DNA from 3 places in the Bradyrhizobium sp. McL0616 genome. Region 1 is predicted to be linked to each of the others. Evidence: riboswitches for the same ligand, from Rfam matches in the RefSeq annotation. Region 1 holds a riboswitch; each other region holds the start of a gene.
What was found. A riboswitch is a leader RNA that binds a small molecule or an ion and turns the genes downstream of it on or off. The one in region 1 is predicted to bind cobalamin.
Positions count from the first base shown of each region.

Region 2: it holds a riboswitch for cobalamin, as region 1 does, so the genes downstream of both, ACPPVR_RS28585 (TonB-dependent receptor) here and ACPPVR_RS20920 (TonB-dependent receptor) in region 1, are expected to answer to the same signal.
Region 3: it holds a riboswitch for cobalamin, as region 1 does, so the genes downstream of both, ACPPVR_RS28665 (DUF1636 family protein) here and ACPPVR_RS20920 (TonB-dependent receptor) in region 1, are expected to answer to the same signal.

Region 1 covers NZ_CP188255.1:4,307,772-4,317,872, reverse strand. The annotation lists gene ACPPVR_RS20960 (CbtA family protein) at 19-783, opposite strand; gene ACPPVR_RS20955 (CbtB domain-containing protein) at 794-1,006, opposite strand; gene ACPPVR_RS20950 (DUF1488 family protein) at 1,003-1,299, opposite strand; gene ACPPVR_RS20945 (hypothetical protein) at 1,296-1,877, opposite strand; gene ACPPVR_RS20940 (hypothetical protein) at 1,952-2,173, opposite strand; gene ACPPVR_RS20935 (hypothetical protein) at 2,262-2,519, opposite strand; gene ACPPVR_RS20930 (hypothetical protein) at 2,733-2,942, opposite strand; gene ACPPVR_RS20925 (hypothetical protein) at 3,164-3,340, opposite strand; cobalamin riboswitch at 3,505-3,713, shown strand; gene ACPPVR_RS20920 (TonB-dependent receptor) at 4,196-6,259, shown strand; gene ACPPVR_RS20915 (adenylate/guanylate cyclase domain-containing protein) at 6,273-8,009, opposite strand; gene ACPPVR_RS20910 (transglycosylase SLT domain-containing protein) at 8,334-10,101, shown strand, end outside.
Region 2 covers NZ_CP188255.1:5,880,217-5,890,317, reverse strand. The annotation lists gene cobA (uroporphyrinogen-III C-methyltransferase) at 1-376, shown strand, start outside; gene cobF (precorrin-6A synthase (deacetylating)) at 376-1,125, shown strand; gene cobT (nicotinate-nucleotide--dimethylbenzimidazole phosphoribosyltransferase) at 1,141-2,193, shown strand; gene ACPPVR_RS28590 (histidine phosphatase family protein) at 2,200-2,772, opposite strand; cobalamin riboswitch at 2,848-3,049, shown strand; partial or broken gene ACPPVR_RS28585 (TonB-dependent receptor) at 3,166-5,518, shown strand; gene ACPPVR_RS28580 (PepSY domain-containing protein) at 5,531-6,964, shown strand; partial or broken gene ACPPVR_RS28575 (amidase family protein) at 6,966-7,456, opposite strand; gene ACPPVR_RS28570 (maleate cis-trans isomerase family protein) at 7,602-8,342, shown strand; gene hydA (dihydropyrimidinase) at 8,354-9,763, shown strand; gene ACPPVR_RS28560 (PLP-dependent aminotransferase family protein) at 9,991-10,101, shown strand, end outside.
Region 3 covers NZ_CP188255.1:5,897,128-5,907,228, reverse strand. The annotation lists gene cbiB (adenosylcobinamide-phosphate synthase CbiB) at 1-864, shown strand, start outside; gene cobD (threonine-phosphate decarboxylase CobD) at 876-1,841, shown strand; gene ACPPVR_RS28675 (cobyric acid synthase) at 1,846-3,294, opposite strand; gene cobO (cob(I)yrinic acid a,c-diamide adenosyltransferase) at 3,307-3,942, opposite strand; cobalamin riboswitch at 3,983-4,204, shown strand; gene ACPPVR_RS28665 (DUF1636 family protein) at 4,299-4,673, shown strand; gene cobW (cobalamin biosynthesis protein CobW) at 4,670-5,704, shown strand; gene cobN (cobaltochelatase subunit CobN) at 5,704-8,952, shown strand; gene cobG (precorrin-3B synthase) at 8,949-10,101, shown strand, end outside.

The sequences.
Region 1 (10,101 bases):
AACGATGTCCAATCGGATCTAGGCGCGCGCATCCGTGCCATGATCGAAACGGGCGAACAGCGCGCTCGTCACAGCACCCAGCAGGCTCCAGAACATCAGGCTTGTCACCGTGACCGCGGTGACGAACTGATGCGACAGCGATGACGGCACGTTGGTCTCTACCTGCTCCAGCTCGGGCGCGCCAATCAGGTGGGGCAGGATCAGCAGGATCACGCCCGCAATGGCCGTCGGCACCGAACGGTGGAAGACGATCAATGCCAGGCCCGCAGCGGTCGCCAGCACGGCGGCTGTCCACCAGACTTGGCGCGACAGGAGCGGCGCAGCCGGCACGCCCGGCAGCTCCGGTGCCAGGCCGAGGCCGGGGGCGATGGTGAAAACGGCAAAGCCGGCCAAGCCCCACATCAGGCCTTCATGCCAGGAGATGCCCTTGCCGGTTGCGCCGCTGCGGACGGCGAAGAAGCCGGCCAGGAGCAGTGCGAAGCCGATCGCGGTCAGGACGTTCGCGGCCGCCGTGTAGGCGTTGCGCTCGAACCCGTCCCGGGGCTCCCACCCTTCAGCGCCGTGATCATGGGCGGCATGGTCGTGACCTGCATGGTCGTGGCCAACCGCGGCAGCCTGCGGCGCCGCTGGAGTGTCGTGCTGATGGGTCTCCGCGGCCTTTTCAAAGACCTCCGCCTTCAGGATCAGCGGGACGGTGCCGAACTGCTGGGCGACCGTGACGAGGAGACCAACGATGAAACCGGCAATGACCGACGCGAAAACGATCGAACGAAACGTGCTCATGCCGCCTCGGTTAGTGGCAGGGGAAGGCGTTCGAATGGCGCACGTCGTGCGCGGCATTGTGGACGACGTCGATATGCGAGAAGCCGACGACGCCGACGACGAACACGCCGAGCACCATGGCCATCAGGGCCTGCGAAAGCCGTCCCACCTGCCCGGCGGCGACCGGCAGATGCGTAACCTGCGCATTCGAGAGCTGGGCATTCGAGAGCTGAGATTGGCTCATGGTTGTTCTCCGTTCGCGATTTCGTGGTCTTCTAACAGCTTCCGGGCGACGTCGCGACTGGTAAGATGCAGGCTTGTCCCCACGGAAATGCCCTTGCGGGCGATCTTGGCGCCGGCGGCCTCCCGGAAGGTTATTTCATAACGCCGGAAATAGTCGAGGCAATCCTCCGGCGAGGGCTCCGCACCGATCAAGGTCCGGAACGCCCCCCGATGCACGGCGCAAATTGCGCCGTGTCCCTCGACCGGAAAGACCACAGACGCGATGTCGTCGCGCCATTGGGCGTCGTTGGTCAAGCCGACATCGCGCGCCCGCGACCGAACGGATCGATCAGGCGGACGATCTCACAGGCGGCGACGAGGCCGGCGAGCCAGACGGCGCTGGTCAGCCCAATCCGCGTCACGATGGCCACGGTGAAGGCGCCCTCTCCGCCCAAAAACGGCGTCGCGGCGAGCAGCGTGAGCTCATAGGCCGCGTAGGCTGCGACCAGCGCGAGCGCCAGCATCAGCGGTGTGCGGCCGTGCGGGAGCACGCGGAGGACGGCCGACGCCATTGCTGTCGCAACCAGCGCAGAGGCGCCAATGACAAAGCCCCAGGCGATCGTGCCGGCGTCGATCGGGCAATGCAGCGCGCCGAAGCCGATGGTCTGGTTGACGAGCCAAGCGCCGGTGACGACAAGCAATGCCGGCCGCGGCGGCAGCATCGCAGCCGCAACGACCGCGAACGCCGCAAAGGGCGTCGCGCAGGCGAGCGCGAAGCTTGCGAGCGCACATGAGACGGCCAGCAGCGCGAAGCCAAACATCGCAGCATGGCGCGGCGCGACTGGTCGAAGCCTGAAACGGTCGGGGTGAGGCGCAAGCATGTCTGCAGTCATCATGGATCTCCCGACGGTGATCCTAACACATTTGCCGAGAGATGAACCGCCCGACCGGCGGACGCAATCAAGCCCTAGGCGGGCTCCCGCGCCAAGCGCGTCCGGATTACCGCCCGCTCGCCGGCATCGACGAGCTGGCCGATCCCGGTGCGGCCGGCGAGCGCGCAGCGGGTGATGTTTTCGGCGACCGATTTGCGGAACCGATGATCTTCGCCGCTGGGCCGCCTGCGGCAAATCCGATCCAGCGCCAGCTTCATGTTGATCCGTGTGCGGGTGTCGAAATGCTCGCTGATCATTCGCCCGGCCTCGATGCGTTGATGTCGGGGCAAAAACGACCGAGGGACGGCCGGGTTCCAGAGTGGGAATCGCACGAGGCTCGCGAGCCTATGCTCGCCCGCGCGGGCGCTGGGCCTGTGCCCAGATTGCGGCGACGTCGCGTGGCGACGTGTCGATGCGCCGGATCGGCGTCAGTTCGCCAGAGGCCGAGACGATCGCGGTCTCCTCGCGGCGGCAGCGCGGGCACACGAAGCGGACCTCGTGCGGCTGCGCTGACCAGCTCGCACGTTTGACGTTGGCAGCCATCGGCCAGGCCTCGCAACGCGAGCACGACACCAGAAACCGACCGGGATCGAGCATACCCATTTCATGGACTCCGCGTCCTGCCTGCCTCTTCAATGATTAACCCAAGTGAAGCGCCCGGTCTCCTTGCGGTGGTTCTCGTAGTTCAACCCGATGCAGAGGATCTTGTCCGGGTTCGGGATCACTGGACCAGCCTTAGCAGGTCAGGGCTGACGGGACGATGGCGGCACAGGGATGGCCCGGTTGCGATCCGTGCAATCCGCTCGGGCCTTGCACTCAGCGCGCGCCGTGGAGCGTGCAGGCGGTGGTGCAGGTCACCGTATTGCCGTGGTCGCACGACTTGCAGGCGGCAACGCACTGGTTCATGTCGCGGGGATTGTAGCTGTAGTTCCGCATCTGGCAAACCGGAGTCGAGCCGGTGACGTCCTGCTCCTGGTTGCAGGCTGCCGTCATGAGCGCAAACACGATGACCGCAAACAGACGCATGGGACCGCACTGTGAATCACTGACAAAGCGACGTTCGCGGGGGATCATTGCATCGCAACGAGCCCCGGCATTCCCGGATGTGAGGATGCACAGACGCATTCCTCACATCCGCATCGAGGATGCGTGCCAAATGTTAAGAACGGCTTGCGACCGCGTGAAATCCTGCAAGACACCGGATGCCCGGCATCGCGCCTCGATCCAACCGGAACCCTGGAGCAGCGTCAGGCCGCGGCCTTGGTCGCAATGGCCTGCCGCATATCCAGCGCCAGCTGGCGGTATTGCTCCGAAAGCTTCAGGTAAAGCTCGCGCTTCCTGCTGTCGGTAGCGAGCTTGGTGATCAACTCGCATTCGGCGGTGAGCGTCTCGAACCGTTCCAGCCTGTCCTCAAGTTCTGTCATTGGCGTGTCCCCATCAAACGCCTCAAGGACACCAAACCTAAGCCCGGGAAATAGGTCACGGCCAACATCGTTATGGACTACAATCTTATTTGTCCGGAAAGACACACTTGGTGAGCGCGTTGCGCCGCCAAGCGTTCCTGATATTGACGCGCTCCAAAGCAGATGCCAATTTCGTGATCGGTAGTGTCCGCGAGGACTCTTTCCAAGGGAATGCGGTGCGTCCGTCTCGGCGGGCAATTCCGCGGCTGCCCCCGCAACTGTAGGCGGATAGCCGACGACCAGCAAAACCACTGGAGCCCGCTTGGGGCTCTGGGAAGGTGGTCGAAGGCGATGACCCGCGAGCCAGGAAACCTGCTACCAGCCATGGTCACGCGCGAACGCATTGGGCGGGGTGCCTCAATGTCGGAAGAGTTAGCCGGTGCATCTGCCGCCTGGGGCGAAGGTAGATGGCTAAGGCAACCGCGGTGACGGTTTGTTGCGTCGCCGCAGAGCGTTGTTGTGCAAATTCATCATATCCGAGCTGGCTTTGCGCCGGCATTTTCGCGTGTTTTCCTCATCACTCTGCTTTCGTCGGCATCGCTGCCTTCCGCGGCATTCGCGCAAAGCGTGACGCAGGACAGGACCTCCCGGGAGATCAGCCCGGTGGTCGTCTCCCCGTCGAGCCCGAAGCGTGCTCCTGCTGTCAGCTCTGGCAATCAGCGATCCCGCACGGCACGCCGGGCCGCGGGCCGCAAGCCTACTGTCCGGGCCGTCGCGGCTCCGGCAACGCAGCCTCCGAGCGGCACGATACAGACGCCGCTGAACACGGCAGCGGTCACTGACGTCGGGTCCCGGCTCGGCATCACCGCGCGGGAGATGCCTGCGACCGTCGAGGTCATCGATCAGCAGACCATGCAGGACCGGGGCATCAGGACGACCACAGATGTCGCCAAGGCCGCGGTCGGCGTGACCGGCGGCGATGTGCCCGGCGCACCCGCCATCTTCTCGATGCGCGGCTTCAGCGGCGATCAGGTCGCAACGCTCTACAACGGCATCGCGATCGGGCCGTCGACCATGACCGGCCGGCCTATGGACGTGGCAGGCCTCCAGCAGGTGGAGATCATCAAGGGGCCGGACTCGCTGGTGGCGGGCCTCGGCGCGACCGGCGGCGCCGTCAACTACGTCACCAAGGCGCCGCACACGGGACCGATCGTCAACGAGGCCTTCACCTCCTACGACTCGTTCCACGGCTACCGCGCCGGCTACGGATCAGGCGGCAGCACGCTGATCGACGGCCTCGACTATCGTTTCGACATCAGCCATTCCAACGACAAGAGTTTTATCGAAGACACCTATTCGAAGCTCAGCAACGTCTCCGGCCAGTTGAACTACCGCATCAACGACAGCCTGAAGATCTGGGGCGCCGCCGAATACAAGCAGGACAGCGACCGCTTCTACTGGGGAACGCCGCTGGTGCCGGCGAACGCGCCAGGCATCGTGCCGACAAACGGCATCGTATCGGGCCAGTGGACGAATTATTACCTCAACGGCCACACCGGGACGCTCAATCCCGTCACCATCGACGCGCGCACACTGACCACTTCCTACAACGTGCTCGACAACCACAGCGGCGCCAGCGAGCTTTGGCTGCGCAGCGGCTTTCAGTGGGACATTAACAACAGCGTCTCGCTGAAGAGCCAGGTCTACGGCTACGATGCGCACCGACACTGGTTCAACAACGAGATCAACTCGTTCGACGATTCAGGTCCGAACAACGTCTATCGCGAGCGTCTGGCGCTGGACCACGCGCAGCGGCTCTACGGCAACATCACCGACCTCACCGTCAATTCCAATCTCGGCGGCATGGACAACCGCTTCGTTGCCACCGTGATGGCGAGCAGCTCGCAATTCAACGTCTCGCAGGACACGCTGTTCTTCAGCGACACGGTCGAGCTGGTCAATCCGGACCGCGGCCTCTACGGCCCGCGCAGCGACGAGAAGATCTACACCCACCTCGATACCGCCTCGTTGTCCTTCGAGGACCGGCTCAAGCTGACCTCGACCTTCGCGCTGATCGGCGGCATCCGGTTCGAGGACATCAAGCTGGACCGGACCCGCTTCAATCCCGACGGCACTCTGGAGTCGGGCAAGGGCTATCCCTTCTCGACGCCGTTCAATCCCATCACCGGCCGCATCGGCTACACCTGGGACATCGCCCCTGGCGTGATGCTGTACAGCCAGTATGCGACTGCGGCGGACCCGACGGTGGCCAACATCTTCATCCTTGCGCCGTCGGTGCCGCTGCTGCTGACGACGTCGCGGACCTACGAGACCGGCGTTAAGCTGCAATCGGGCGACAAGCGCGCGGAAGCCACGTTCTCGGCCTTCGACATCGAGCGGAAGAACGTCTACGTCCCCGAGAGCGGCATCGTCTTCAACGTCGCCGGCAAAATGGAGTCCAAGGGCATCGAGATCGCGGCGGCGATCAACCCGGTCGCCGGCGTGAAACTATGGGGCAACGTCGCTTTCGTGCAGTCGCACTTCATCGACTTCAGCTATCTCGACGGCAATGGCGGCTTCCAATCCTATTCGGGCAAGACGCCGCCGAACGTACCGAACTTCATCGCCAATGCCGGCGCATCCTACCGCTTCGACACCAGACTGCCAGTCGAGATCGGCGCCTCGATGCGGCATGTCGGCGACCGCTTCAACTTCCAGGACAATCTGGTCGTCATGAACGCCTACACGACCTTTGACGCGTTCGCGTTCGTCGACATCCCGAGGGCCTATTTCACGGGCGTCGACCAGACCCGGATCAGCTTTCGCGTGAGGAACCTGACCAACAAGCTCTACGCCGCCTGGGGCGACCCTGGATACACCGACCAGATCATCCTTGGCGCGCCGCGCAGCTATGAGGTGGCAGCTTCGTTCAAGTGGTGATGCCGCTGTTCGACTATTTGCTGTCCATCCGCCAAGCACCGTCCCAATCGGCAGCGGGCGGACTGGTCTCGAACTCCGCGATGCGGGCGAGCATCGTGCGCGAGGGGCCATCGCCCGGGATGCTCTCCAGCGCGGCGTTGAACGCCGTGCGTGCATCGTCGAAGCGGCGCGCGCGATAGGTGGCAAGGCCTTCGGAGTAATGCGTCCGCAACTTCTCCAGCGGCGCGGTCAGCGCGCCCGCCCGGCCCATCACCTCGAAGACGGGCTGCGGCATGCTCTGGCCGACCACTGCAAGCCGATCGATCTCGCGCAATTCGAGACGCGATCCAATCGCATCCGCCGTTGCCTGCGAAATCAGGATGCGGGTGCCGTAGGCCTTGTTGACGGCCTCTAGCCGCGAGGCAAGGTTCACGGCATCGCCCATCACGGTAAAGCTCATCATCAGCTCGGAGCCGATGCTGCCGGTCAAAACCTCGCCGGTGGCGATGCCGATGCGCAAATCGCACGGCGTCGGCATGGCGCGGATGCCGAGCAGGTCGGGCAATTGCTGCTGGAGCGCGGGCACCTGATCGGCCATGTCGATGGCGGCGAAGCAGGCGAGCAGCGCCGGCTCGTCCTCCTCGATGAAGGGCGGGCCCCAATAAGCCATGATGGCGTCGCCGATATATTTGTCGATGACGCCGCGGTTGCTCCTGATCGGAGCGGACATCACCGTGAAGTAGTGGTTCATCACCTTGACGAGGCCGCGCGGGGTCATGCCCTCGCTCATCGAGGTGAAGCCGCTCATGTCGGAGAACATGATGGTCATTACCCGGCGCTGGCCGTCGGTGGCGACCTCGGGCCGGTCGATCAGCCCCTGCGCCACCTTGGGATCGATATAGCGGCCAAAGGTCTCGCGGATGCGTTCGTTGTGCCGCAACTGCTCGATCATGCGGTTGAAGGCGCCGGCGAGCTCGCCAATCTCGTCCTGGGTCGAGACCGTGATGGTCTTGTCGAAGCGGCCTGCCTCGACCTCGCGGGTGCCGGCGAGCAGCAACCGCACCGGACGCGTGATGCCGCTGCTGACCAGCAAGGCAAAAGCAAATCCGACGATTGCTGCGAGCAAAGTCACGACACCCGAGATGATAATCGCCTGCCGCTGGCGGCTGATCACCGTCCCCGTGCTGGCGAAGACCTGCTTGAGCATGTCGGCGCGGATCGCATCCATCTTCTGGTTGAATTGGTCACGAATGCCGTCGAGATGTTCCAGAGTGCCGCGCGCCTCCGTCATCTGCTTGGCATCGACCTGCTGGAGCAGTTTTGCGTGGTCCTCATTCGCATCGTGCCGCAATTCGGTGAGAGTGGTTTCGATCCGCGTCTCGATCCGCGCCAGCGCAGCATTGTCGGACGGCGTCCTGGTATCGTCGATAATGGCATTGATGAGCGTGCGCGCGCTCTCGGCCTCCTCGTCGATCTTGCGGTCGGCTTCCTCGAACTCGTGCAGCCGCGCCGCATAGGCTTCCTCCTCCGAGGGCGCCTGCATCTTCATCATGACCATCCGCCGTAGCGCGACCGATCGCTCCAGCGAGCGAATGTTCGCGCGGGCCAGATGCCCATAGGCCGGGATGTAGCGATCCGTCAGCTCATCAAGGAGGACGCCGACCTGGCTCGACATCACCATCGACAGGATCGAGGTGACCAGCATCAGGACGATCAATCCGAGGGCGATGCCGACGATCTTGCGCCGGATCGTCTGGTTGAAAATCGGCATATGTGCGGGACAAAGGCTGGAAGGACAGGTTCCGGAACTCATTACACCGGATTTTGGCGCGGGAATACGTGCAATCTGGCCATTCCTGGCGCCCGCGACCGCCCGCAAGCCTCGCGCCGGCCCCATTCGTTAATAAAGGTTAAAATTGCCGCTCTATCCCCCGTTGCACAAGTTCCCGCGTTCCATCCGTATTTTGCCGCATTGTTGCGGGACCGTGAGGAATGCGAAACGATGCTGTGTCACCGTTTTTGATGGCGTTTTGATTCTCGGGCCGCATGTCGTCGCGGACTTTGGTTTGTACTGGTTTCGCAGGGGGACCACGGAATGAACCAGTGCCTACGCTCGCTCGCATGTGTCGTTGCCGTGGCCGCACTGGCGCTCCTTCCGACGGAGCTGGCAGCGAAGAGTAAATCATCATCGCCGAAGAAGACGCATGAGGCCAAAGCGGGCAAGCAGCGCCTTGCTGCGACCAGCAAGCACGGCAAACATGCCGAGGCCAAACGTAAGTCGAAGAAGCAGGACGAGCCCGCGGACAAGCCGGCATCGCCGCCGCTCACCGGCGACCTCGCCGCGCTCAAGGACGCGATCGATCTCGCACGCAAGGGCAAGACCGATGATTCGAGCGCGGCGCGCGACCGCATCGCCGATCCCGCGGGGCAAAAACTCGCCGACTGGTTCATGCTGCGCCATTCCGAGAGCACCGCACCTTTCAAGCGCTATGCCGCCTTCCTCGCCGCCAATCCCGACTGGCCGAGCAGCGCGCTGCTGCGCCGGCGTGCCGAGGCGCGGCTCTGGCAGGAAAAGAGCGATGCGGCAACCGTGCACACATTCACGATGGACCGGCCGACCAGCGCCAAGGGCAACTTCGCGCTGGCCCGCGTGCTGCTCACTGAAGGCGACAGCGACCGAGCCGCGCGTCTCGTGCGCGAGGCCTGGCGCACGGAGGAATTGTCCGAGCGCAGCGAGGAAGACTCCTATGAAGCGTTCCATGATATCCTGAGCGCCGACGATCTCCGCGCGCGCATGGACAAGCGCCTCGGCGCCAAGGACTACGCAGGCGCAAGGCGCGCCGCAAAACGTCTTGGCGAGGACGCACTCGCGATCGTCAGGGCCTGCGCCGCGGTCAACGGCAAGGAAAACAAGGCCAAGGACTATCTCGACGACGTCTCGTCCGATGCGCGCCGTGATCTCGGCTATGTCCTCTGCCGCGCGCAATGGCATCTCCAGAAGGATCGCATCGACGACGCAGCCGAGGTGATCCTCGCTGCAGCGCCCGAGACGATGGCGGCCCAGGACACGGATGCGTGGTGGCGCGAACGCCGCCTGCTGGCACGAAAACTGCTCGACCAGGGCAAGTTCAAAACCGCCTATGATGTCGTGCGCGCCGCCGCGGTGCCGGAGATGGAGGTCTACCGCGTCGACTATCACTTCATGTGCGGCTGGATCGCGCTGCGCTATCTCGACGATCCCAAAACCGCATTGATGCACTTCGCGGCGATCGACGAGGGCTCAGCCAATCCAATTGCATTGTCGCGGGGCCATTATTGGCGCGGCAGGGCGGCGGAGGCGATGAATGCGACAGCCGACGCCCGCCAGAGCTATCAGGCCGCTGCGCGCTATCCGACCGCCTATTACGGCCAGTTGGCGCGCGCAAGGCTCGGCCTCGACCGCATCGAGCTGCGCGCGCCCTCACCCGCGCTGGCTTCAGCCGACACGCCGCCTGCGGACAATCGCGTGCGCGCCGCCGACATGCTGTACGGAATCGGTGAGCGCGACACGGTGTTTTACTATGCCGAGGATTTTGCCAAGGAGAGCACCGACGTCGCAGCCCTCGAAGCGCTCGGCGAGCTCGCCGGCCGGCGCAACGATGCGCGCGTCATGCTCGAAATCGGCAAGTCGGCGCTGGCGCGCGGGCTCGCGCTCGACCACTACGCCTTCCCGACCATCGGCATTCCCGAGCACAAGCAGGTCGCGCCCGCGATCGAGACCAGCGTGATTTATTCGGTCGCGCGCACCGAAAGCTCGTTCAACCAGCGCGACAAATCGGCCGCCAACGCCGTCGGCCTGATGCAGGTGACGCCGGAAGCCGGCC
Region 2 (10,101 bases), 1.6 Mb from region 1:
CTCGGCCTGCGTCGCGGCTGCGCAAGCCGGCATTCCCCTGACCCGTCGCCACACCTCGCGCCGGGTGCAGTTCGTGACCGGAGCCGATGTCAGCGGCGAGCTGCCGCAAAACCTCAACTGGGCGGCGCTGGCCGATCCGGAGGCGACCACCGTCGTCTATATGGGTCGCCGCACCTTTCCGGCGCTCGCCGCAAAATTGATCGCGCACGGCCTCGCCCCAAACACCCCGGCGCTGTTCGCCGAATCCCTCGGCCGCCCCGACGAGCGGCTGGTCCGCACCACCATTGCCGAGCTTGCCGAGCAGCTTGCGCGTGGCGGGTCCGCCTCGACCGCGGCCGTGATCCTGTTTGGCGCGCTGGCAGAGGGCGCTAGGTGATGCTGACGCTCTCCCTGATAGGCATCGGTTGCGGCGATCCCGAGCAGCTCACGCGCGCCGCCGTTCGTGCCATCAACGCGGCCGACCTCGTCCTGATCCCGCGCAAGGGGACCGCGAAATCCGATCTCGCCGATTTGCGGCGGACGATCTGCGCTGACGTGCTCACCAGCGACAAGACAGGCATCGCCGAGTTCGATCTTCCCGTGCGCGATGCGGCCGATGCCGACTACCGCAAGGGCGTCGACGATTGGCACGATGCAGTGGCGGCGAGCTGGTCACAGACGATCGCGAGCCATCTCGGCGGCGACGGGAAGGTCGCGCTGCTGATCTGGGGCGATCCCTCGCTCTACGATTCCTCGCTGCGCATTGCGCGCCGGCTCAATCCCTTGCCGAAGATCGCGGTCGTGCCCGGCATTACCTCGATCCAGGCGCTGTGCGCGGCGCATGCGCTGCCGCTCAACGATATCGGCGAGCCGTTCCTGGTCACGACGGGACGTCGCTTGCGCGAGGGCGGCTGGCCGGTGGGTGTCGATACAGTCGTCGTGATGCTCGACGGCGGCACCGCGTTCCAGTCGCTCGATCCGAGCAGCTTACACATCTGGTGGGGCGCCTATCTCGGCATGCCTGATCAGCTCATCATGTCCGGCACGCTGGCTGAAATCGGTCCGCGCATCGTCGCCGCACGCCAAGAAGCGCGCGAACGGCACGGCTGGATCATGGACAGCTACATTCTCAAGCGCAGGCCGTGAGCCAAGCGAGGCAGCATGCTTCCCAAATGGGTCTATCAAAAGTGCCCTGATATCTCAGTCGCCCATCGCGACGCGGCGATCGCGCGGCAGGCGCAACTGACAAAACCGACCGGCGCGCTCGGCCGGCTCGAGCAGCTCGCGATCGAGCTCGCGGGCCTGCAAGCGACTGAGCAGCCGCGCGCGACACGCGTGCCGATCATCATCTTCGCGGGCGATCACGGCATCGTTGCCCAAGGCGTGTCGGCCTATCCGCAAGCTGTGACCATCGCGATGATGGCGAATTTTGCGTCAGGTGGTGCCGCGATCTCAGTGCTGGCGCGCGAACTCGGCTCCAGTCTTGAGGTGGTCGATGCCGGCACGCTGGCGCAGGAGGCGATGGCGGGTATCGTCATCGACAAGCCGCGCAACGGGACCCGCGACTTCAGCGTTGAGCCGGCGCTTGCAGCCGCCGAGCTGGCGGTTGCCTTCGAGGTCGGCCAACGCGCGGTCGCGCGCGCGCAAGCGAGCAAACCCGATCTCCTGATCTTCGGCGAGATGGGCATCGGCAACACCACGACGTCGGCGGCGATTGCGGCCAGCCTGCTTGGCGTAAGCGCCGAAGAGATCGCCGGCAGCGGCACCGGTGTCGATGCGGCCGGCCGGGCGCACAAGGCGCGCGTGATTGACGCGGCGATTGCGCGTCACGGCGTTGCCGGTGCCACGCCCGAAAAGATCCTGTGTGCGGTCGGAGGTCTCGAGATCGCGGCGATCTGCGGCGCGATCATCGCGGCTGCGCAAGCCCGCATCCCGGTGCTGATCGACGGGTTTATCGTATCGGTTGCGGCGCTGGCGGCGGCACGTCTCAACCCGTCGTGCAAGCCGTTCCAGCTAGCCTCGCATCAGTCGGCGGAGCAGGGGCACCGGCTGGTGCTTCGCGCGCTGAACGTGCAGCCGCTGATCAGTCTCGATCTCAGGCTCGGCGAGGGATCGGGCGCTGCCATCGCGCTGCCATTGGTGCGGCTCGCCTGCAGCCTTCACAACGGCATGGCGACATTCGCGCAGGCCAATGTCCCGGATCGCCCGGCTTGATCCGGCTCACGCCACGCGCTGATTGACGCCGACGACGCGCCAGCCGGTCGCCAGCCGATCGATCCGGGTCAGCGACAACGGATCGATGACGAAGCGCAACGCCACTTGCGGCGTCAGATCGAGCGCTATGCAGAGCGCGGCGCGGATCGTGCCGGAATGCACGACGAGCGTTGCCGGCCCGGCTCCGATCCGTGCGAGGCCGATCCGGACGCGCGCGACCTGATCCTCGAAGCTTTCACCGCCCGGTGGTCTTGCGCGCGCAGGATCGCTCCAGAATTGCGCAGAGACATCGCCGCTGGCCGCAGCGATTTCGTCATGCCGCAGGCCGGTCCAGGCGCCAAAATCCTGCTCGCTGAATTCGCCCACCAAAGCCGGATCGAGCCCCAGCGCGCGCGCCGTCTCGACTGTTCGCCGTGCCGGGCTCGCATAGCTCGCTGCCTCCCGCGGTAGGCACTTCTGTAGCGTCTCCAGCTGCGTCCGTTCGCTGAGATCAGCCGGCACGTCCGGCGCATGGATCGTTCCGACGACACCGTCGACGGGCGCGTGACGTATCAGCCAGAGGAAGGTCTCACCTTCCATGCGAAAATCTCCAGGGACAGTTGGCCGCTGCGGCAACAACGCCGCACCCGGCACATTGACTCCGTCTTCATCGTAATCCTAGATGGCGATGACGGTTTCCCCGAGAGGGGATGAAAAGGGAATGCGGTGCGGGGAAGTTGTCCCCAATGCCGTAGCTGCCCCCGCAACTGTAAGCGGTGAATCCTTCGTCATGAGCCACTGGGTCCTCGGTCCCGGGAAGGCGACGAAGTGGTAACGACCCGCGAGCCAGGAGACCTGCCGTCAGCCGTGGTCACACGCGAAGATGTCGGTCGGGGAGTACAGACATTTGGCTTCATCGGAGCGCTGAAAGGCCGAAGATGGGACCTTGGTTCGCTGTGACGTGCCACAGACGTCATACCGAGGTCCAAGACCGTGTCTTCCGTCCGTATTGCGCGACCGCGCTGCTTTTTGCTCGCGTCCGCCGCCCTCATATCATTTGCCGTTGTCGATATGCCCGCCACGCTGGCGCAGCAGGCCCGCAACCCGCTGCCGCCGGTCGAAGTGACGGCGCCCGAACAGTCGCGCAAGCCGGCCAAACCAGCGGCACGTGCGGGGCAAGGCGCGCGCCGCGCCGCGGCGCATAGGGCTGCTACCGCGCTGGCCGCGCCAAAGCCGGTCGTGCCGACCGCAACGGCGCAGACGCCGCTGAACACCAACGTGGTGGCGACAAGCGCCTCGGGTCTCGGCCTGACTGTGCGTGAGACGCCCGCGACCGTCGAGGTGATCTCCGCCGAAACGATGCGCGAGCAGGGCTATCGCACCGTCTCCGATGTGGCCCAAGGCGCGGTCGGCGTCACCGCCGGCGACAATCCGGCCGAGCCGTCGGCGTTCTCGATGCGCGGCTTCACCAACAGCGAGATCAACACGCTCTACAACGGCATCAAGATCGGCCCGCAGAACATGACTTCGCGCATCATGGACACGGCCAATCTGGAGGCTGTGGAGATTCTGAAAGGTCCGGCCTCGCTGATGTCGGGTGAAGGAGCCGCAGGTGGTGCGATCAATCTCGTCACCAAACAGCCGCACACCGGGGCGATCCGAAACGAGGCTGACTTTTCCTATGACTCCCTGAACTCGTTCCGCGCGCATTACGGCTCCGGCGGCAGCACCAACGTCCAGGGGCTGGACTACCGCTTCGACGTCAGCCGTTCCTCGCTCAACGGCTTTGCCGACGACACCAACACCAAGACGCTCGATGTCTCCGGGCAGTTCAATTATCGCATCTCGGACAGTCTCAAGGTCTGGGGCGCGATCGAGTACCGCGAAGACCGCGGAAAGGCTTATTGGGGCGCACCGCTGGTGCCGGTTGCCTTCAGTGGCTCACATGCCACGGCGGGTATCGTCTCGGGTACCTACTTCAACAGGACAGACCTCGGGGCCGTCACGATCGACGACCGCACCTTCAACACCAACTACAACGTCCTCGATAACCGAAACGTGGCGCAAGAGGTGTGGCTCCGCGGCGGTTTCGAGTTGAAGCTCGCGCCTGACCTGACGCTGAAAAGCCAGGCCTATGGTTATGGCGCGGAGCGCACGTGGTTCAACAACGAGATCGAGGCGTTCGATTCTACCACGAACAAGGTGTATCGCGAGCGCTTCTATGTCGCGCATAGCCAGCGCCTTGTCGGAAACATCACCGTACCTGGTTTGGGATGCTAATGTCGCAGGTTTTGACAATCGCTTGGTCACGACGCTGTCGTCGAGCTACCTCGACTTCGTCAGGCCGGGCGCTGCAAACTTTCCGAATGATGAAGTCCCGCCGGTCGATCCCGACCGCGGCTTCTACGGCCTCCTCACGACCAAGCAGCAGACCGCGCGCATCGACAACGAGGCGCTGTCGTTCGAGGACCGGCTGAAGCTCACGCGCACCTTCGCGCTGGTCGCCGGCCTGCGCGTCGAACATATTGGGCTCGACCGCAATTCGACCGACGTCAACGGCCTGGAGAACGCGAGTTTCCCATTCACAAAAGACTGGGCACCGGTGACGGGGCGTATCGGCTACACCTGGGATGCCGTTCCCGGCCTGACCTTCTTCAGCCAGTACGCCACTGGTGCCGATATCTCGGCCAATAACATCTTTCTGCTTGGGCCGACGCAGCCGCTGGATCTCACGACCGCACGCACCTACGAGACTGGCGTCAAGCACGTGCTATGGGACAACAGGGCGGAGTGGTGGTTCTCGGCCTACGATATCCTGCGCAAGAACGTTTATGCGGCCGCCGGCGGGATGGCGCTCAACATTGCGGGGCGGCAGGAATCGAAGGGCGTCGAGCTCGCCGCATCGGTGCGTCCGATCGAGCCGCTGCGGCTATGGGGCAATATCGCCTATGTCGATGCGCGCTATGCCGATTACAATTTCGTCGGCGGCTCATTCTCCGGCAATACGCCGCCGAACGTTCCGCGTATCGTTGCGAACGTTGGCGCGTCATACCGCTTCTTGACGTCGTGGCCCGTGGAGCTCGGCATCGTCGGCCGCCATGTCGGTGACCGCTACAACACCGATGCCAACACCGTGACGCTGAAGGCCTACACGGTGGGAGACGTCTACGCCTTCGTCGACATCCCCAGGACAGTCTTCGCTGCGGTGGACAAGGCCCGCCTGACCTTCCGGGTGCGCAACTTCACCGACAAGCGCTATGCGATCTGGGGCGATCCGTTCTATCCTGACCAGATATTGCTGGGCGCGCCGCGCACCTACGAGATCTCGGCGGCGTTCAAATGGTAAGGCACTGAACGCATGATGGGCGCGATCGTCTTGCTGCACCGCTGGCTCGGGGTCGCGTTCTGCCTGCTGTTCGCAATGTGGTTCGCGACCGGGATCGTGATGCACTTCGTTCCGTTTCCGTCGCTGACGGAAGCGGAGCGCTTCGCCGGCCTCATCCCGGTTGATCGTGCTCAGGTGGTCATCGGAGTCGCCGATGCGGTGGCTGCCAGCGGCATTACCGAGGCAACGCGTGTTCGCCTGGTCCAGCGGAGCGACGGGCCGGTCTACGTCGTGTCCGGAATCCTACTCGTGCGCGCGGTTCGCGCCTCCGATGGACGGGACGCGACGGTCATTTCTGCCGATGTGGCGCTCGACATCGCGCGGGATCATGCCCGCGGCCGCGGGATCGATGCTGCACAGGCCAAGATCGTTGGGCGCAGGAACTATGATCAATGGAGCGTGCCGAACGGCTTCGATCGCCATCGGCCTCTGTTCCGCGTGGCGCTTGGCGATGCCGCCGGCACGGAGGTCTATGTCTCGTCGCTCACTGGCGAAGTCGTCCTAGATACGACACGCAGCGAGCGTGGATGGAATCTCGCCGGGAGCGTTCTGCACTGGATCTATCCGACGGTCCTGAGACGCGATTGGGCACTGTGGGATCTCGTTGTCTGGACATTGTCGCTGGCGGCCTCGATCGCAGCCTTGCTCGGTGCGGTGCTGGGGGTCGCGCGGATCAAACGTCGAGGAGGGATCTTGGGCTCGCCTTACCGAGGCTGGCACGCCCTGCATCACCTGATCGGCCTTGTGGTGACATTTTTCCTGCTGACCTGGATCTTCAGCGGCTGGCTCTCGATGGATCACGGATTGCTGTTCTCGCGGGGGCAGTTGACCACGGGTGAAGTTGGCGAGATCAATGCTGCGCCGAATTGGAGGACGGTTTCATCGCTCGATCGGGAGTCGGCTCTGTCTCCGGCTCGCGAGATCGAATGGTTCGCGTTCAACGGCAATATCTATCGCCGTGATCGGGTCGGCCTCGGCAGCCAGGTCTTGACAGGAGCGGGAGAGATGCGCCGAGACGGCCAAGCCCGGTTCCTGCGTGCGCCGGAGGTTCGGAGCTTGATCGCGCGGCTTGCCCCTCGATGCGACGCGCCGGTCGTTCTTGCCGATAACGACGATTACCCATCCCAGTCCGCCGTCCCCGGTGCACCGGTCTACCGCTCGAAATGCGGCGACCTCTGGTTCGATATCGACGGCGCCGATGGAAACGTGTTGCAGAGGCTCGATCCGTCGCGGCGGGCCTATCGCTGGGCCTACAGCGCCGTGCACACGCTCGATTTTCCGGTCCTCATGGCGCATCCGCGTGTCCGCGATGTCCTGATCGTCGGGCTCTGCGCGCTCGGGCTGGTGTTCTCCATCACCGGAACCGTCATCGGCTGGCGCCGGTTGCGCTCTACTTTTGCAGTCTGAGTTACGCCCGTAGGAGCGTCTCGATCTGCCGCGCGGCACGCAGCAGCGTGCGGTCCTGTCCGCGCCGGGCGATCAGCTGGAGGCCGAAGGGGAGTCCGGCCGCATCGGTCCCGCAGGGGAGCGAGATCGCCGGCAGCCGGGCGTGATTGACGAAGGGCGTGAACACGGCGTGCGCACGTGGGCTCGCCGCGTTGCCGCCGATCATGTCGGGCCCAAGTTGAGTGAATGGCCAGGCGACGCAGGGGACTGTCGGGGTCAGCAGCAAGTCGACTTCGGCAAAGAAGGCCGCGAACGCATTGGCAATCGCGGTGCTTGCGACCAGCGCACCGGCGACGTCCACGCCCGACCAGGCAAGCCCACGTTCGATCTGCCTGGCGATATCAGGGTCGAAGACGGTTGGGTCCTTGCGAAAGGTCTCGCCATAGAGCGCCGCGAGGCCGCGTGCTGAAGCGGCATGATGGCGTCCTCCGTGACGCCCGCCGGCCAGACGGGAGGTAACGTATGTGGCTCAAAACAAAAGCATATCGAACAAATTGTATGCAGTGTGCAGATTGCGGGTTGCGCGCACGTGAGGGATGCGGATGATCCTTAGCGAGGAGCGCAAATGCGCTTCGCCGCAATGGAGCGAACGCGATCGATGTCAATTCTGCGCAAGCGTCTCGGCATGATCACGCCGTCCTCGAATTCGGTGCTCGAGCCCGTCACCAGTGCCATGCTGCATGGTGTGACCGATGTCACCGCGCATTTCTCACGCTTCCGCGTCACTGAAATCGCGCTCGATGCCGCCGCGCTGAACCAGTTCGACGCATCGGTGATGCTGCCGGCGGCGGATCTGCTGGCCGATGCAAAAGTCGACGCCATCGCCTGGAACGGTACCTCGGCGAGCTGGCTCGGCATCAGCCGCGACAGGAGCCTGTGCGAGGCGATCATGGCGCGCACGAACGTGCCCGCGACGACGTCGACGCTGGCCTGCATCGATGCCGCCCGCGCGCTCGGCGCGAGGCGCGTCGGTCTGGTCTCGCCCTATACGGACGATGTCCAGCGGCGGATCGCGGACGTCTGGGCCGAGGAGGGGATAGCACCGCATGCCGAGCGCCATCTCGGCCTGCGCGACAATTTCTCCTTCGGCGAGGTCGCGCCTGCGACAATCGCGGACATGATCCGCGCCGTGGCAGCGGAAGGCGCCGACGCTATCGTCATCCTCTGCACCAATCTCGACGGTGCCGCACTGGCGGCGTCGCTCGAACGGGAATTGGATATCGCCGTACTCGACTCGGTCGCGGTCACGCTGTGGCGAACCCTCGATCTTGCCGGCGGCGACATTACGGCTCTTGCGGAGTGGGGCCGGATCTTCCAGACAGTGTCAGTGGTCAAGTGACGGAGACTCCTGTGACGCAGCTCGATCTCGCCATCCGCGGCGGCACCATCGTGACGGCCAGCGACGAGTTTCGTGCCGACATCGGCATTCGCGACGGCCGTATCGTCAGCATCGCTGACAGCATCGAGGGCGCGGCCCGCGAAATCGATGCGACGGGGCTACTGGCGTTGCCGGGCGGAATCGACAGCCACGTTCACATCTCTCAACCCCAAGGCCCCGAAATTGTCATGGCCGACGACTTTGCCTCGGCGACGCGTGCCGCGGCGGCCGGCGGCAACACCATGGTGCTACCCTTTGCGCTTCAGGAGAAGGGCACGTCGCTCCGAACCTGTGTCGAGAACTACCGCAAGCTCGCCGAGGGCGAGTGCTACATCGACACCGCGTTCCACCTCATCATCTCCGATCCGACCGCGGTCGTGCTGGGTCAGGAGCTGCCCGCGCTGGTCAAGGATGGCTACACCTCGTTCAAGGTGTTCATGACCTATGACGACCTTGTCTTGAGCGACAAGCAGTTGCTCGAAGTGTTCGAGGTGGCGCGCCGCGAGGAGGCGCTGGTAATGGTCCATTGCGAGGGCTACGACGCCATCCGCTTCCTCACCACCAAACTCGAACGCGAGGGCCACATCGCGCCTTATTATCACGGCACGTCGCGTCCCCAGGCCGTCGAGCGCGAGGCCACGCATCGCGCCATCAGCCATGCCGAGGTGATCGGCGTCCCCATCATGATCGTCCACGTCTCCGGGCGCGAGGCTATGGAGCAGGTGCGCTGGGCCCAGCAACGCGGATTGCCCGTGCATGCGGAAACCTGCCCGCAATACATCACGCTCACGGCCGACGACATGAAGGGCCTGAACATGGACATCACGGGCGCGAAGTACGTCTGCTCGCCGCCGCCGCGCGATGCCGAAAGCCAGCAGGCGATCTGGGAGGGCATCACCACCGGCGTGTTCCAGACCTTCTCGTCGGACCACTGCCCGTTCCGCTACGATGATCCCAAGGGCAAGCTGACGCCGAATGCACGCACCTCGTTTCGCTGGGTGCCGAATGGCATTCCCGGCGTCGAGACGCGGCTGCCGATCCTGTTCTCCGAGGGGGTGTCGAAGGGGCGCATCAGCTTGCAAAAATTCGTTGAGCTGACCGCGACCAATCATGCCCGCATCTACGGCCTGTATCCGCGCAAGGGTTCGATCGGCGTCGGCTTCGATGCGGATATCGTGCTGTGGGACCCCAAGCTGAAGAAGAAGATTCAGCAGGCCGATCTGCATCACGGCGCCGATTATACGCCCTGGGAGGGGTTCGACGTCACCGGCTGGCCCGTCACGACGGTCGCGCGCGGCCGCGTGGTGTACGAGCAGGGCAAGATCGTCGGCGACAAGGGCGCGGGCGAGGTGCTGAGCCGCGGCAAGTCGAGCCTGGTGTGACCGTTACATCGGCTCGATCGAGAGCGGCCTCAACACCAAGATCGTGACCCCGGCGAGCGCAAATCCAGGTATGACAAGGCTATACCTCGATCGCTTCTTGCTTCAATCTGATGCAAATCCGGTGGCCGAACAAACCTCCCAAAACCCGCTTCCCCACGATGGACAGAGACCGCCAATCAAGCAAGCGTGTATCCCTTGCCGGGATTCACATCGACCGGACGTCGGCCGTGCCGCTGCATTTGCAGATTGCGGCGCACATCCGGGACGGCATTCTGCGCGGCATCTTTCCGGCCGGAACGCAATTTCTGGGCTCGCGCGAGATCGCGCGGGAACTGGGC
Region 3 (10,101 bases), 1.6 Mb from region 1:
ATCGGCCATCCCGTGACCTGGCTCGGCCGGCTGATCGCGGCGGTCGACACCGCCTGGAATCGGCCGACCGATCCGCCGGCTTTTCGCCGCGCTGCGGGCCTTGCCGGAGCGCTCGTGGTGATTGCACTTTCCGTCGCGCTCGGCTGGGTGCTTCAATCGGCGCTCGCGCCGGGGTGGATTCAAATGGTGCTGGTTGGCATCCTGGCCTGGCCGCTGGTCGCTTTGCGCTCGTTGCACGATCATGTCGCAGCGGTGGCAAGACCCTTGCTGGCCGGTGACATCGCCGCCGCGCGCGAAGCAGTCTCGCGTATCGTCGGCCGCGATCCTACAGCACTCGATGAAACCGGTATCGCGCGCGCCGCAATCGAGAGCCTTGCCGAAAACGCCTCGGACGGCATCGTGGCGCCGGTGTTCTGGGGCGCGCTGTTCGGGCTGCCCGGCATCTTCGGCTACAAGGCCATCAACACGCTGGATTCCATGATTGGCCATCGCACCGAACGCCACGAAGCCTTTGGCTGGGCGGCCGCGCGTATCGACGACGTCGCCAATTTCATTCCGGCGCGCCTGACTGGATTTTTGTTCGTACTGCTGGCCTCGCGGAGATCGGAGGCGCTGTCGTGCATGACACGGGATGCGCGCCGGCATCGCTCGCCCAATGCCGGCTGGCCGGAAGCTGCGATGGCCGGCGCGCTTCGTGTGCGGCTCAGTGGTCCGCGCATCTATCAGGACAGCGTCAGCAACGAACCCTGGTTGAACGAAGGCTCGCGCGATCCGGGCGCCGCTGATATCAGCGAAGGGTTGACCATATACCGCCGCGCCATGCTGCTGCTCGCGGGCCTCCTTGCGATCCTTAGCTTCGCGTGAAAGAACAGGGCATGCGCGAGCACGGTGGAAATCTCGATCTGGCCCAGCAGCGTTTTGGTGGACGCGCGGAGGACTGGATCGATCTCTCGACGGGGATCAACCGGCTGCCTTATCCCGTCGGCGAGATCGACGCGCGCTATTGGAGTGCGCTGCCGTCGCGATCCGAGATCGACGCCCTGCGTAAGGCTGCTCAGCACGCCTATCGCACAAGCGCGCCGGTCGTCGCGCTGGGCGGTGCGCAGGCCGCGATTCAACTGTTGCCGCGGCTCGCGCCGCGCGGCCGGGCGCGCGTTCTGGTGCCGACCTACAACGAGTATGCTCCAGTTCTGTCCACCGCGGGCTGGGATGTCGAGGAGGTGAGCGAGCTCGACGCGCTGGCAGGCGCGGACTTCGCCATCGTCGTCAATCCCAACAATCCAGACGGGCGCTGTTATTCGCCGAAGGATCTGCTGGCACTGCTGCCGCGCGTCGGCCGCCTCGTGATCGATGAGAGTTTTGCCGACGTCGTTCCGCACCTGTCGCTCGCTTCGCAAGCCGAGCGGCCCGGGCTCCTGATCCTGCGCTCGTTCGGAAAATTCTACGGGCTCGCGGGCCTGCGACTTGGCTTCGCGCTCGGCAACGCGACCGACATCGCGAGCCTTGCAGCGATGTCGGGCCCATGGCCGGTGTCGGGGGCAGCAATCGCAATCGGCCGTCGCGGCTTGCGCGATGACGACTGGGCCACGGCGACATCGGCGCGGCTCGCCAGGGACAGCGTGCGGCTGGATGCGATGGTGCAATCACAAGGCTGGACGCTGGTGGGCGGCACGCCGCTGTTTCGCCTTTACGACACGCCCGACGCGCCTGCCGCGCAGGAAAGACTTGCGCGCGGCCAGATATGGTCCCGGGTCTTCGCGCAAAAGCCGACATGGTTGCGCTTGGGCCTTCCAGGCGTCGAAAGCGAATGGACGCGTCTGTCCGAGGTGCTTTCTCGTTGAGTGCTCAGCGCGCGAGCGCGAGCAGGCCTTCGACATCAAGATGCGTTTCGATGTGATCGGCAAGCGCATCGAGCGCGCTCTCCACCCTGGCGTGATAGGGCTCGTCGCCTGCGGGAATGTCGAGCCTTGCGAGATACGCCCTGCGAAAGTCATCCGACGTGAACAACCCGTGCAAATAGCTGCCCTGCACGCGTCCATCACGCGAGATGGCACCTTCCGGCTCGCCGTTGAGTTTCGCAAACGGGCGGGCACGATCCGGCCCGTCGGTGCGGCCGATGTGAATTTCGTAGGCCTGGATCGGCTGATCCGTCGCCGCGTGGATGGCCTCAACACGCGTCAGCGTTTTTTGCGCACTCATCTCTGTCGTCACATCGAGAAGTCCGAGACCCGGCGTGTCGCCCGCGGGGCCCTCGATGCCGTCGGGGTCGGAAACGCTACGCCCAAGCATCTGGTAGCCGCCGCAGAGGCCGAGGACATGGCCGCCCCGGCGGTGATGCGCAGTAAGATCGATGTCCCAGCCCTGCGTGCGCAGGAAGGCGAGATCACCGCGGGTCGATTTGGAGCCGGGGATGATCACGAGCCGCACGTCGCCGGGGATGGCTTCGCCCGAACGGACCATCACGAGATCGACGCCCGGTTCGAGCTTGAGCGGATCGAGATCGTCGAAATTGGCGATCCGCGACAATGCGAGGCAGGCGATCTTGCACTGCCCCGGCTTTCGCGCATCGCTCAGGCCCAGCGCATCCTCGGCCGGTAGCTCACCAGCGCGTGGAAACCAAGGCAGCACGCCAAAGCCGCGCCACGACGTCTTCTCCTCGATCAGTCTATAGCCATCATCGAACAGGGTGGGATCACCGCGGAATTTGTTGATCACAAAACCCTGGATCATCGCGGCATCGTCCGGATCGATCACCGTCTTGATGCCGACCAGTTGCGCGATGACGCCGCCGCGGTCGATGTCGCCGATCAGCACGACCGGCACGTCGGCCTTGCGCGCAAAGCCCATATTGGCGATGTCGGCCTTGCGCAGATTGACCTCGGCCGGGCTGCCGGCGCCTTCGACCAGCACGAGGTCGGCGCGCGCCTTCAGCCGCTCGAAACTCTCCAGCACGGCGCCCATCAGCGACGGCTTCATCGCCGCATATTCGCGCGCACGCGCGGTCGCGATGCGTTTGCCCTGCACGATCACCTGTGCGCCGACATCGGTTTCGGGTTTCAGCAGCACCGGGTTCATGTCGGTATGCGGCTCGACGCCGGCAGCGAGCGCCTGAAGCGCCTGGGCGCGGCCGATCTCGCCGCCGTCGACGGTCACGGCGGCATTGTTGGACATGTTCTGTGGCTTGAAGGGGAGCACGCGCAGGCCGCGACGCGTAAACGCGCGCGCAAGGCCGGCGACGATGAGCGACTTGCCCACGTCCGAGCCGGCTCCCTGGATCATCAATGCGCGCGCCATCCCTGAGCCCGATCAGAACTCGACGCCGGCTTGCGCCTTGATGCCGGAACGGAACGGATGCTTGACCAGCGTCATCTCGGTGACGAGGTCGGCGATTTCGATCAACTCGTCCTTGGCATTGCGCCCGGTGAGCACGACATGCGTCATCGGCGGCTTGTGCGTCGTCAGGAAGTCGACGACCTCGGCGATATCGAGATAATCGTAGCGCAGCGCGATGTTGATCTCGTCCAGCAGGACCATGCGCAGGCTGGAATCGAGAATCAGCTCCTTGGCTTTCTCCCAGCCGGCGCGAGCGGCGGCGATGTCGCGGGCGCGGTCCTGCGTCTCCCAGGTAAAGCCTTCGCCCATCGCGTGGAACTGGCAGAGCTCGCCGAAATGGCCGGTGAGCAGGCGCCGCTCGCCGGTATCCCAGGCGCCCTTGATGAACTGCACGACGGCGCAGGGGAAGCCATGGGCGACGCAGCGGACGATCATGCCGAACGCGGAGGAGGACTTGCCCTTGCCGGCGCCGGTGTGGACGATGATCAGGCCCTTTTCGCCGCTCTTGGTCGCCATGATCTTGTCGCGGGCGACCTTGATTTTCGCCATTTTCGCAGCATGGCGGGCGTCAGTTTCCTCTGCCGTTTGGGTATCCGGTTCAGGCGTCATCGGACGGGGTCCTTCGGCTTGACAAGAGGCGGCCGGCGGCAAATGGTGGGCCGACGTTGGTTCCTGTCCTATGACAGGCGAAGAGGGAATGCGATAGGGTCCGAATCGGCAAGATTTGGGTCCAAAATGCAGCCGCCCCCGCGACCGTGACCGGAGAGATGCCCGAAGCCACTGGCCCCCCAAAGGGATCGGGAAGGCGGGGATCGAAGGGCGAAAGCCCTGCTCCGCAAGCCGGGAGACCTGCCAGCGCGGACATTTTGGACCGGCGGACGGGGTGTTCCGCGACGGGGAAACGGGCCTTCGCAAGAACGGTCCGTGTGCCTCATCGCCTCCCGCGTTTTATCCTGGAAGAGGCGATGACCGTCACACTTCACGTCTGTATCACCTGCCGCGCCGGCGAGACGCTTGGCGAAGGCGAAACTGCGCCGGGCAAGCGCTTGCATGGCGCGATCCTCGATGCCGGCGTGCCCGACGGCGTCACTGTGGTTCCCGTCGAATGCCTGTCGGCCTGTAGCCAGGGCTGCTCTGTCGCGCTGAGCGCACCCGGGCGGTGGTCCTATGTCTATGGGCGCCTGTCGGAGGCCCATGCGGGCGACGTGATTGCGGGCGCTGCGGCCTATGCCGGCGCGCCCGACGGCATCGTGCCCTGGCGCAGCCGCCCTGAGATCTTCCGCAAGCAATCGCTTGCCCGCATTCCCCCCATTGCCGTTGTGCCAGAGGCCGCTGAATGAACTCGCTTGCAAAAGTCCCGGTCACAGTGGTCACAGGTTTTCTTGGTTCCGGCAAGACCACGCTGATTCAGCATCTGCTCGCGAACCCCAATGGCAAGAAGCTCGCGGTGCTCGTCAACGAGTTCGGCAGCGAGGGTGTCGATGGCGAGATCCTGAAGTCCTGCGCCGATGCCAATTGTCCGGAAGAGAACATCGTCGAGCTCGCCAATGGCTGCATCTGCTGCACCGTTGCGGACGATTTCATTCCGACCATGGAGAAGCTGCTGGCGCGGCCGGTGAGGCCCGATCACATCCTGATCGAGACCTCGGGCCTCGCGCTGCCAAAGCCGCTGCTCAAGGCGTTCGACTGGCCTGAGATTCGCTCGCGCATCACAGTCGACGGCGTGATCGCGCTCGCGGACGCCGAGGCTGTCGCTGCCGGTCGTTTCGCGCCGAACCCGGCCGCCGTGGAAGCACAGCGCGCGGCGGATGAAAATCTCGATCACGAGACGCCGTTATCGGAAGTGTTCGAGGACCAGATCGCGTGTGCCGACATCGTGCTCTTGACGAAGGCCGATCTTGCCGGCGCCGCGGGCATTGAAGCCGCCAAGGCTGTGATCACGGCAGAGATGACGCGCCGCGTGCCAATGCTGCCGATCACCGACGGTGCGATCGATGCGCGCTTGATTCTCGGTCTCGGCGCTGCCGCCGAGAACGATCTCGCCGCGCGTCCCTCGCATCATGACGGCGAGGAAGACCACGAGCATGACGACTTTGCTTCCGTCGTGATCGATCTTCCGGAGGTTTCTGACGTGGATGCGCTGGTCGCATCAGTCCAGCGCCTGGCGCGCGATCAGAATGTGTTGCGCGTCAAGGGTTATATCGCGGTGGCGGGCAAGCCGATGCGCCTGTTGCTGCAGGCCGTCGGCGAGCGCGTGCGGCACCAGTTCGACAAGCCCTGGGGCGCGGGCGCGCGACAATCGAAACTCGTTGTCATCGGCGAGCACGGCGACATCGACGAGGCCGCGATCAGGTCAGGACTTGGTATCTGATGCACGTCGTCTTCCGCGAGAGCCGCGGTCTCGAGGAGACTGCGACGCCAAGGGACATCGGCCAGGACCCGGCCGATCTCGTGGTGCTCTCGTACTCGGACTCCGATCTCGCCGCGTTCGCGGCCGGCTGGCGGCGTGGCCGCGACAGCCTGCCGTCGCTGCGGCTGGCGAACCTCGCGGAACTCCGTCATCCGCTCTCGGTCGACACTTACATCGAGCGCACGCTGTCGCAGGCGCGCGGCATTCTGGTCCGCCTGATCGGCGGCGAGTCATATTGGTCGTACGGGCTGGCGGCTTTGCAGCAACTCGCGAAGGCCCGAAACATCGTGCTGGCCGTGCTGCCGGCTGATGGCCGCGACGATGAGCGGCTGGACGCGTACTCGACCTTGCCGGTCTCGACACTGCGCCGGCTCAAGGTCCTTTGCGACACCGGCGGCCCGGTCGCAGCCCAAGCCGCGATCGCGCAACTTGCGCTGGCCTCGGGCCTCTATGCCGGTCCCATCGTCGGCGAGACGACCGTTCCGGAGATGGGTTTTTACGATCCTGCACGCGGCGTCATCGCAGCGTCGGCGGCCGATGAGGGGAAGCCGCGCGCGCTGGTGACGTTCTACCGCTCCTATCTCACCGCCGCGGACACCGGCCCTGTCGATGCGCTGATCGCGGCGCTGCGCGAAAAGGGTTTTGATGCGTATGGCGTGTTCGTCACCTCGCTGAAGGCGGCGGGCGTCGCGGATTGGCTGCGAACACATCTTGCGCAAAATCCTCCGGCTGCGATCGTGAACGCGACGGCGTTTTCGGCGGCCGGCGACGACGGCTCGACGCCGTTCGACGTTGCCGGTTGCCCGGTGTTCCAGGTCGCGCTCTCCACAGCGCGGCGTGAGGACTGGGTCGACTCGCTGCGCGGCCTGTCGCCCGGCGACCTCGCGATGCATGTGGTGCTGCCGGATGTCGACGGTCGTCTGTTCACCGGCGTGGTGAGCTTCAAATCGGCAGCGATGCGCGACCCCGACCTGCAATTCTCGCATCTTGCCCATCGCGCGGATGAAGAGCGCGTCAAGGCCGTCGCCGCGCGCGTCGCGGCCTGGCGGCGGCTCGCGGAGATGCCGGCGGCTGAGAAGCGAATGGCGATAGTGCTCTCGAATTACCCGGGACGCCCGCACCAGATCGCGCATGCGGTCGGTCTTGATGCGCTTGCGTCGGTCGAAGCCTTGCTGACCGACCTCCGCGACGTCGGCTTCGACGTCGCGCCGGTCCATGCACTTGGCGAGACGCTGCGTCAGCGGAATTTGACCTGGAGCGTTGCTGAGTACCACGCCGCGCTCTCGCGCCTTCCGCAATCATTGCAGGATGATCTGGCGCAAGCCTGGGGCGCGCCGGAGAACGATCCGGGCTGCCGCGATGGCGGGTTACACTTTGCCGCGATCCAATGCGGCCGGTCGATCATCGCGGTTCAGCCGGAGCGTGGCGACACGGCCACGCGCGACGGCGATTATCACGATCTCGCCCGCACGCCGCGCCATGCCTATGTCGCGTTCTATCTCTGGCTCCGCCAGCAGGGGATGGACGCCGTCGTGCACATGGGTGCGCATGGCACGCTGGAATGGCTGCCCGGAAAATCCGCCGCGCTGTCGCAAGCCTGCTGGCCTGAAGCTCTGATCGGCGATCTGCCCGTCATCTATCCCTTCATCGTCAACGATCCCGGCGAGGCCGCGCAGGCCAAGCGGCGCATCGGCGCTGTCACGATCGGTCATCTGCCGCCGCCGCTTGCTGCGTCCAGCGTGCCGGAAGGCCTGCGCCGGCTCGAACAGCTCCTCGACGAATATTCGACCGCCGACGGGCTCGATCCCGCCCGCCGCCAGCGCCTGATCGCCGCGATCCGGGAGGAGGCGCGCGCCGCAGGACTGGAGGACGATCTCGGTCTCGATGCATCGGCAGCGCCGGCCGAAGCGATTCCGCGGATCGATCGCTTCGTCTGCGATCTCAAGGAAAGCCAGTTCGGCGATGGCCTGCACGTGTTCGGCCGCGGCGCCTGCGGCGAAGCGGAGCGAGACGCGCTATATGCCGCGATCGCTGGTCAGCGTGTCGCGCCAGGGCCTTCGGGCTCGCCCTATCGCGGGCGCCAGGACGTGCTGCCGACGGGGCGCAATCTCTTTGCCGTCGATCCGCGTGCGGTGCCGACGCCGTCGGCGCATGCGCAAGGCATCAAGCTTGCGGAAGAGTTGTTGCGCCGTCATTTGCAGGATCATGGCGATTGGCCGAAAGGGCTCGTGGTCGATCTCTGGGGCTCCGCCACCATGCGCACGGCCGGCGAGGAGTTCGCGATGGCACTGCATCTCGCCGGTCTTGCGCCGCACTGGGATCACGCCTCCGGCCGCGTGACCGGCTACGACATCATCGCGCCGGCCGAGCTTGGCCGTCCCCGCATCGACGTGACGTTGCGCGTGTCGGGCCTGTTCCGCGATGTCTTCTCCAGCCTTGCGCAATTGTTCGAAGCCGCCGCCGAGGCGCTCGCGGGGCGCGAGGACGAGGGCGACGAGAATCCCTATCGGCACCGCACCGCGCGCGTGTTCGCGCCGCGCCCCGGACAATACGGCGTCGGCCTGTCGGCGATCCCGGATGCCTTCACGCCGGAGACGCGGGAGGCTGCAGGCGAGGCCTGGCTGTCGGCGTCATCCTGGGCGTTCTCCGCTGATGGCGAGATCAAGCCCGATCGCGCCGGCATGGAACAGCGGCTCGCGTCTGCGGACGCCTTCGTCCACATTCAGGACCTGCCGGAAACGGATCTGCTACTCGCCGCCGATTACGCGGCCCATGAGGCTGGCATCGCGGCCGCTGCAGCACATCTCGGCGCTGCAACGCCATCGCTCTATCATCTCGACGCGACGCGGCCGGAGCAACCGCAGGCGCGGACGCTGACTGAGGAAATCTCCCGCGTCGTCCGCGCGCGCGCGGCCAATCCGGCCTGGATCGCCGGCATGATGCGCCACGGCTTTCGCGGCGCCGCCGAGATCACTGCGACGCTGGAGCACATGGCCGCCTTCGCCCATCTGGCCGGCGCCGTGCCGCCGCATCTGTTCGACCTCTACTATGACGCGACGCTTGCCAATGACGGCGTCCGGGCCTTCATGGCCCAGGAAAATCCGGCGGCGCTCGCCGCGATGGAAACTTGCTTCACCCGCCTGCACGAGGCTTCACTCTGGCGAACGCGCCGCAATTCGATCGCGGCTGCGCTCAAGGAGGCGTCATGAGCGCTTCTGCGATCAAAGGCTGGTGTCCCGGCGCGCTGCGGCCGATGCAATCGGGCGATGGGCTCGTGATTCGCGTGCGCCCGTTCGGTGGGCGGCTCGATGCGACGCAGGTGACCGGGCTTGCCGAGCTTGCCGAACGATTCGGCAACGGTCTCGTCGATGTGACGAGCCGCGCGAACCTCCAGATCAGGGGTGTGAGCGAACAGGGCCATCAACCGCTGCTCGACGGACTTGCGCAACTGGCACTGCTTGACCCCGATGCCGACATCGAAGCCCGGCGCAACATCCTGGTGACGCCGTTCTGGAACCCCGATGACGAGACGCAGGCGCTCGCCGCCGAGCTCGAAGAGGCGCTCGCAGAGAGCGCGCTCGAACTCCCTACAAAGTTCGGTTTCTCCATCGACGATGGGAAATCGCGCGTGCTCGCCGGCGATTCGGCCGACGTGCGGATCGAACGCGATCGTGCGGGCCATCTCCTGGTGCGGGCCGATGGCTTGAGGCTCGGCCGCACCGTCGGGCGTGGAGAGGCCGTGAGCACCGCGCTCGCGCTCGCAAACTGGTTCATCGCATCCGGCGGCGTCAAAGGCGGGCGAGGGCGCATGGCGGCCCATATCGCGGCCGGCGCCGCATTGCCTGAAACGTTGAGCGGCGAGACCGAGCCCGCGCCCGTGATGGCCGCGTCACGGCCCGGGCACTACCCGCAAGGCGCAATGGTCGGCGTCGCCTTTGGGCAAATGTTGCATACGACGCTCCTACAATTCGCGGGTTGCGGACATGCGCTGCGCATGACGCCATGGCGGATGGTGCTCAGCGAAGGCAAGCGGGCGATGCCAAGTGGAGCAGGCCTCATCACGGAGCCGTACGATCCCGCGTTGCGCGTCATTGCCTGCAGCGGCGCGCCGCGCTGCCGCGAGGCGCATGCCGACACGCGCGCGCTTGCGGCCGCCCTTGCACCGCGTATCGCTCTCGATACACGGCTCCATGTCTCCGGCTGCGCCAAGGGCTGCGCCCGTTCCGGCGCGTCTGCGGTGACGCTGGTTGCGACCAGCACCGGTTTTGATCTTGTCCGCGACGGCTCGACGCGCGACGAGCCGGTCTTGCGTGGCCTGAACGGGGCCGACATCGTCAGCGATCCCTCCATCCTGGTCG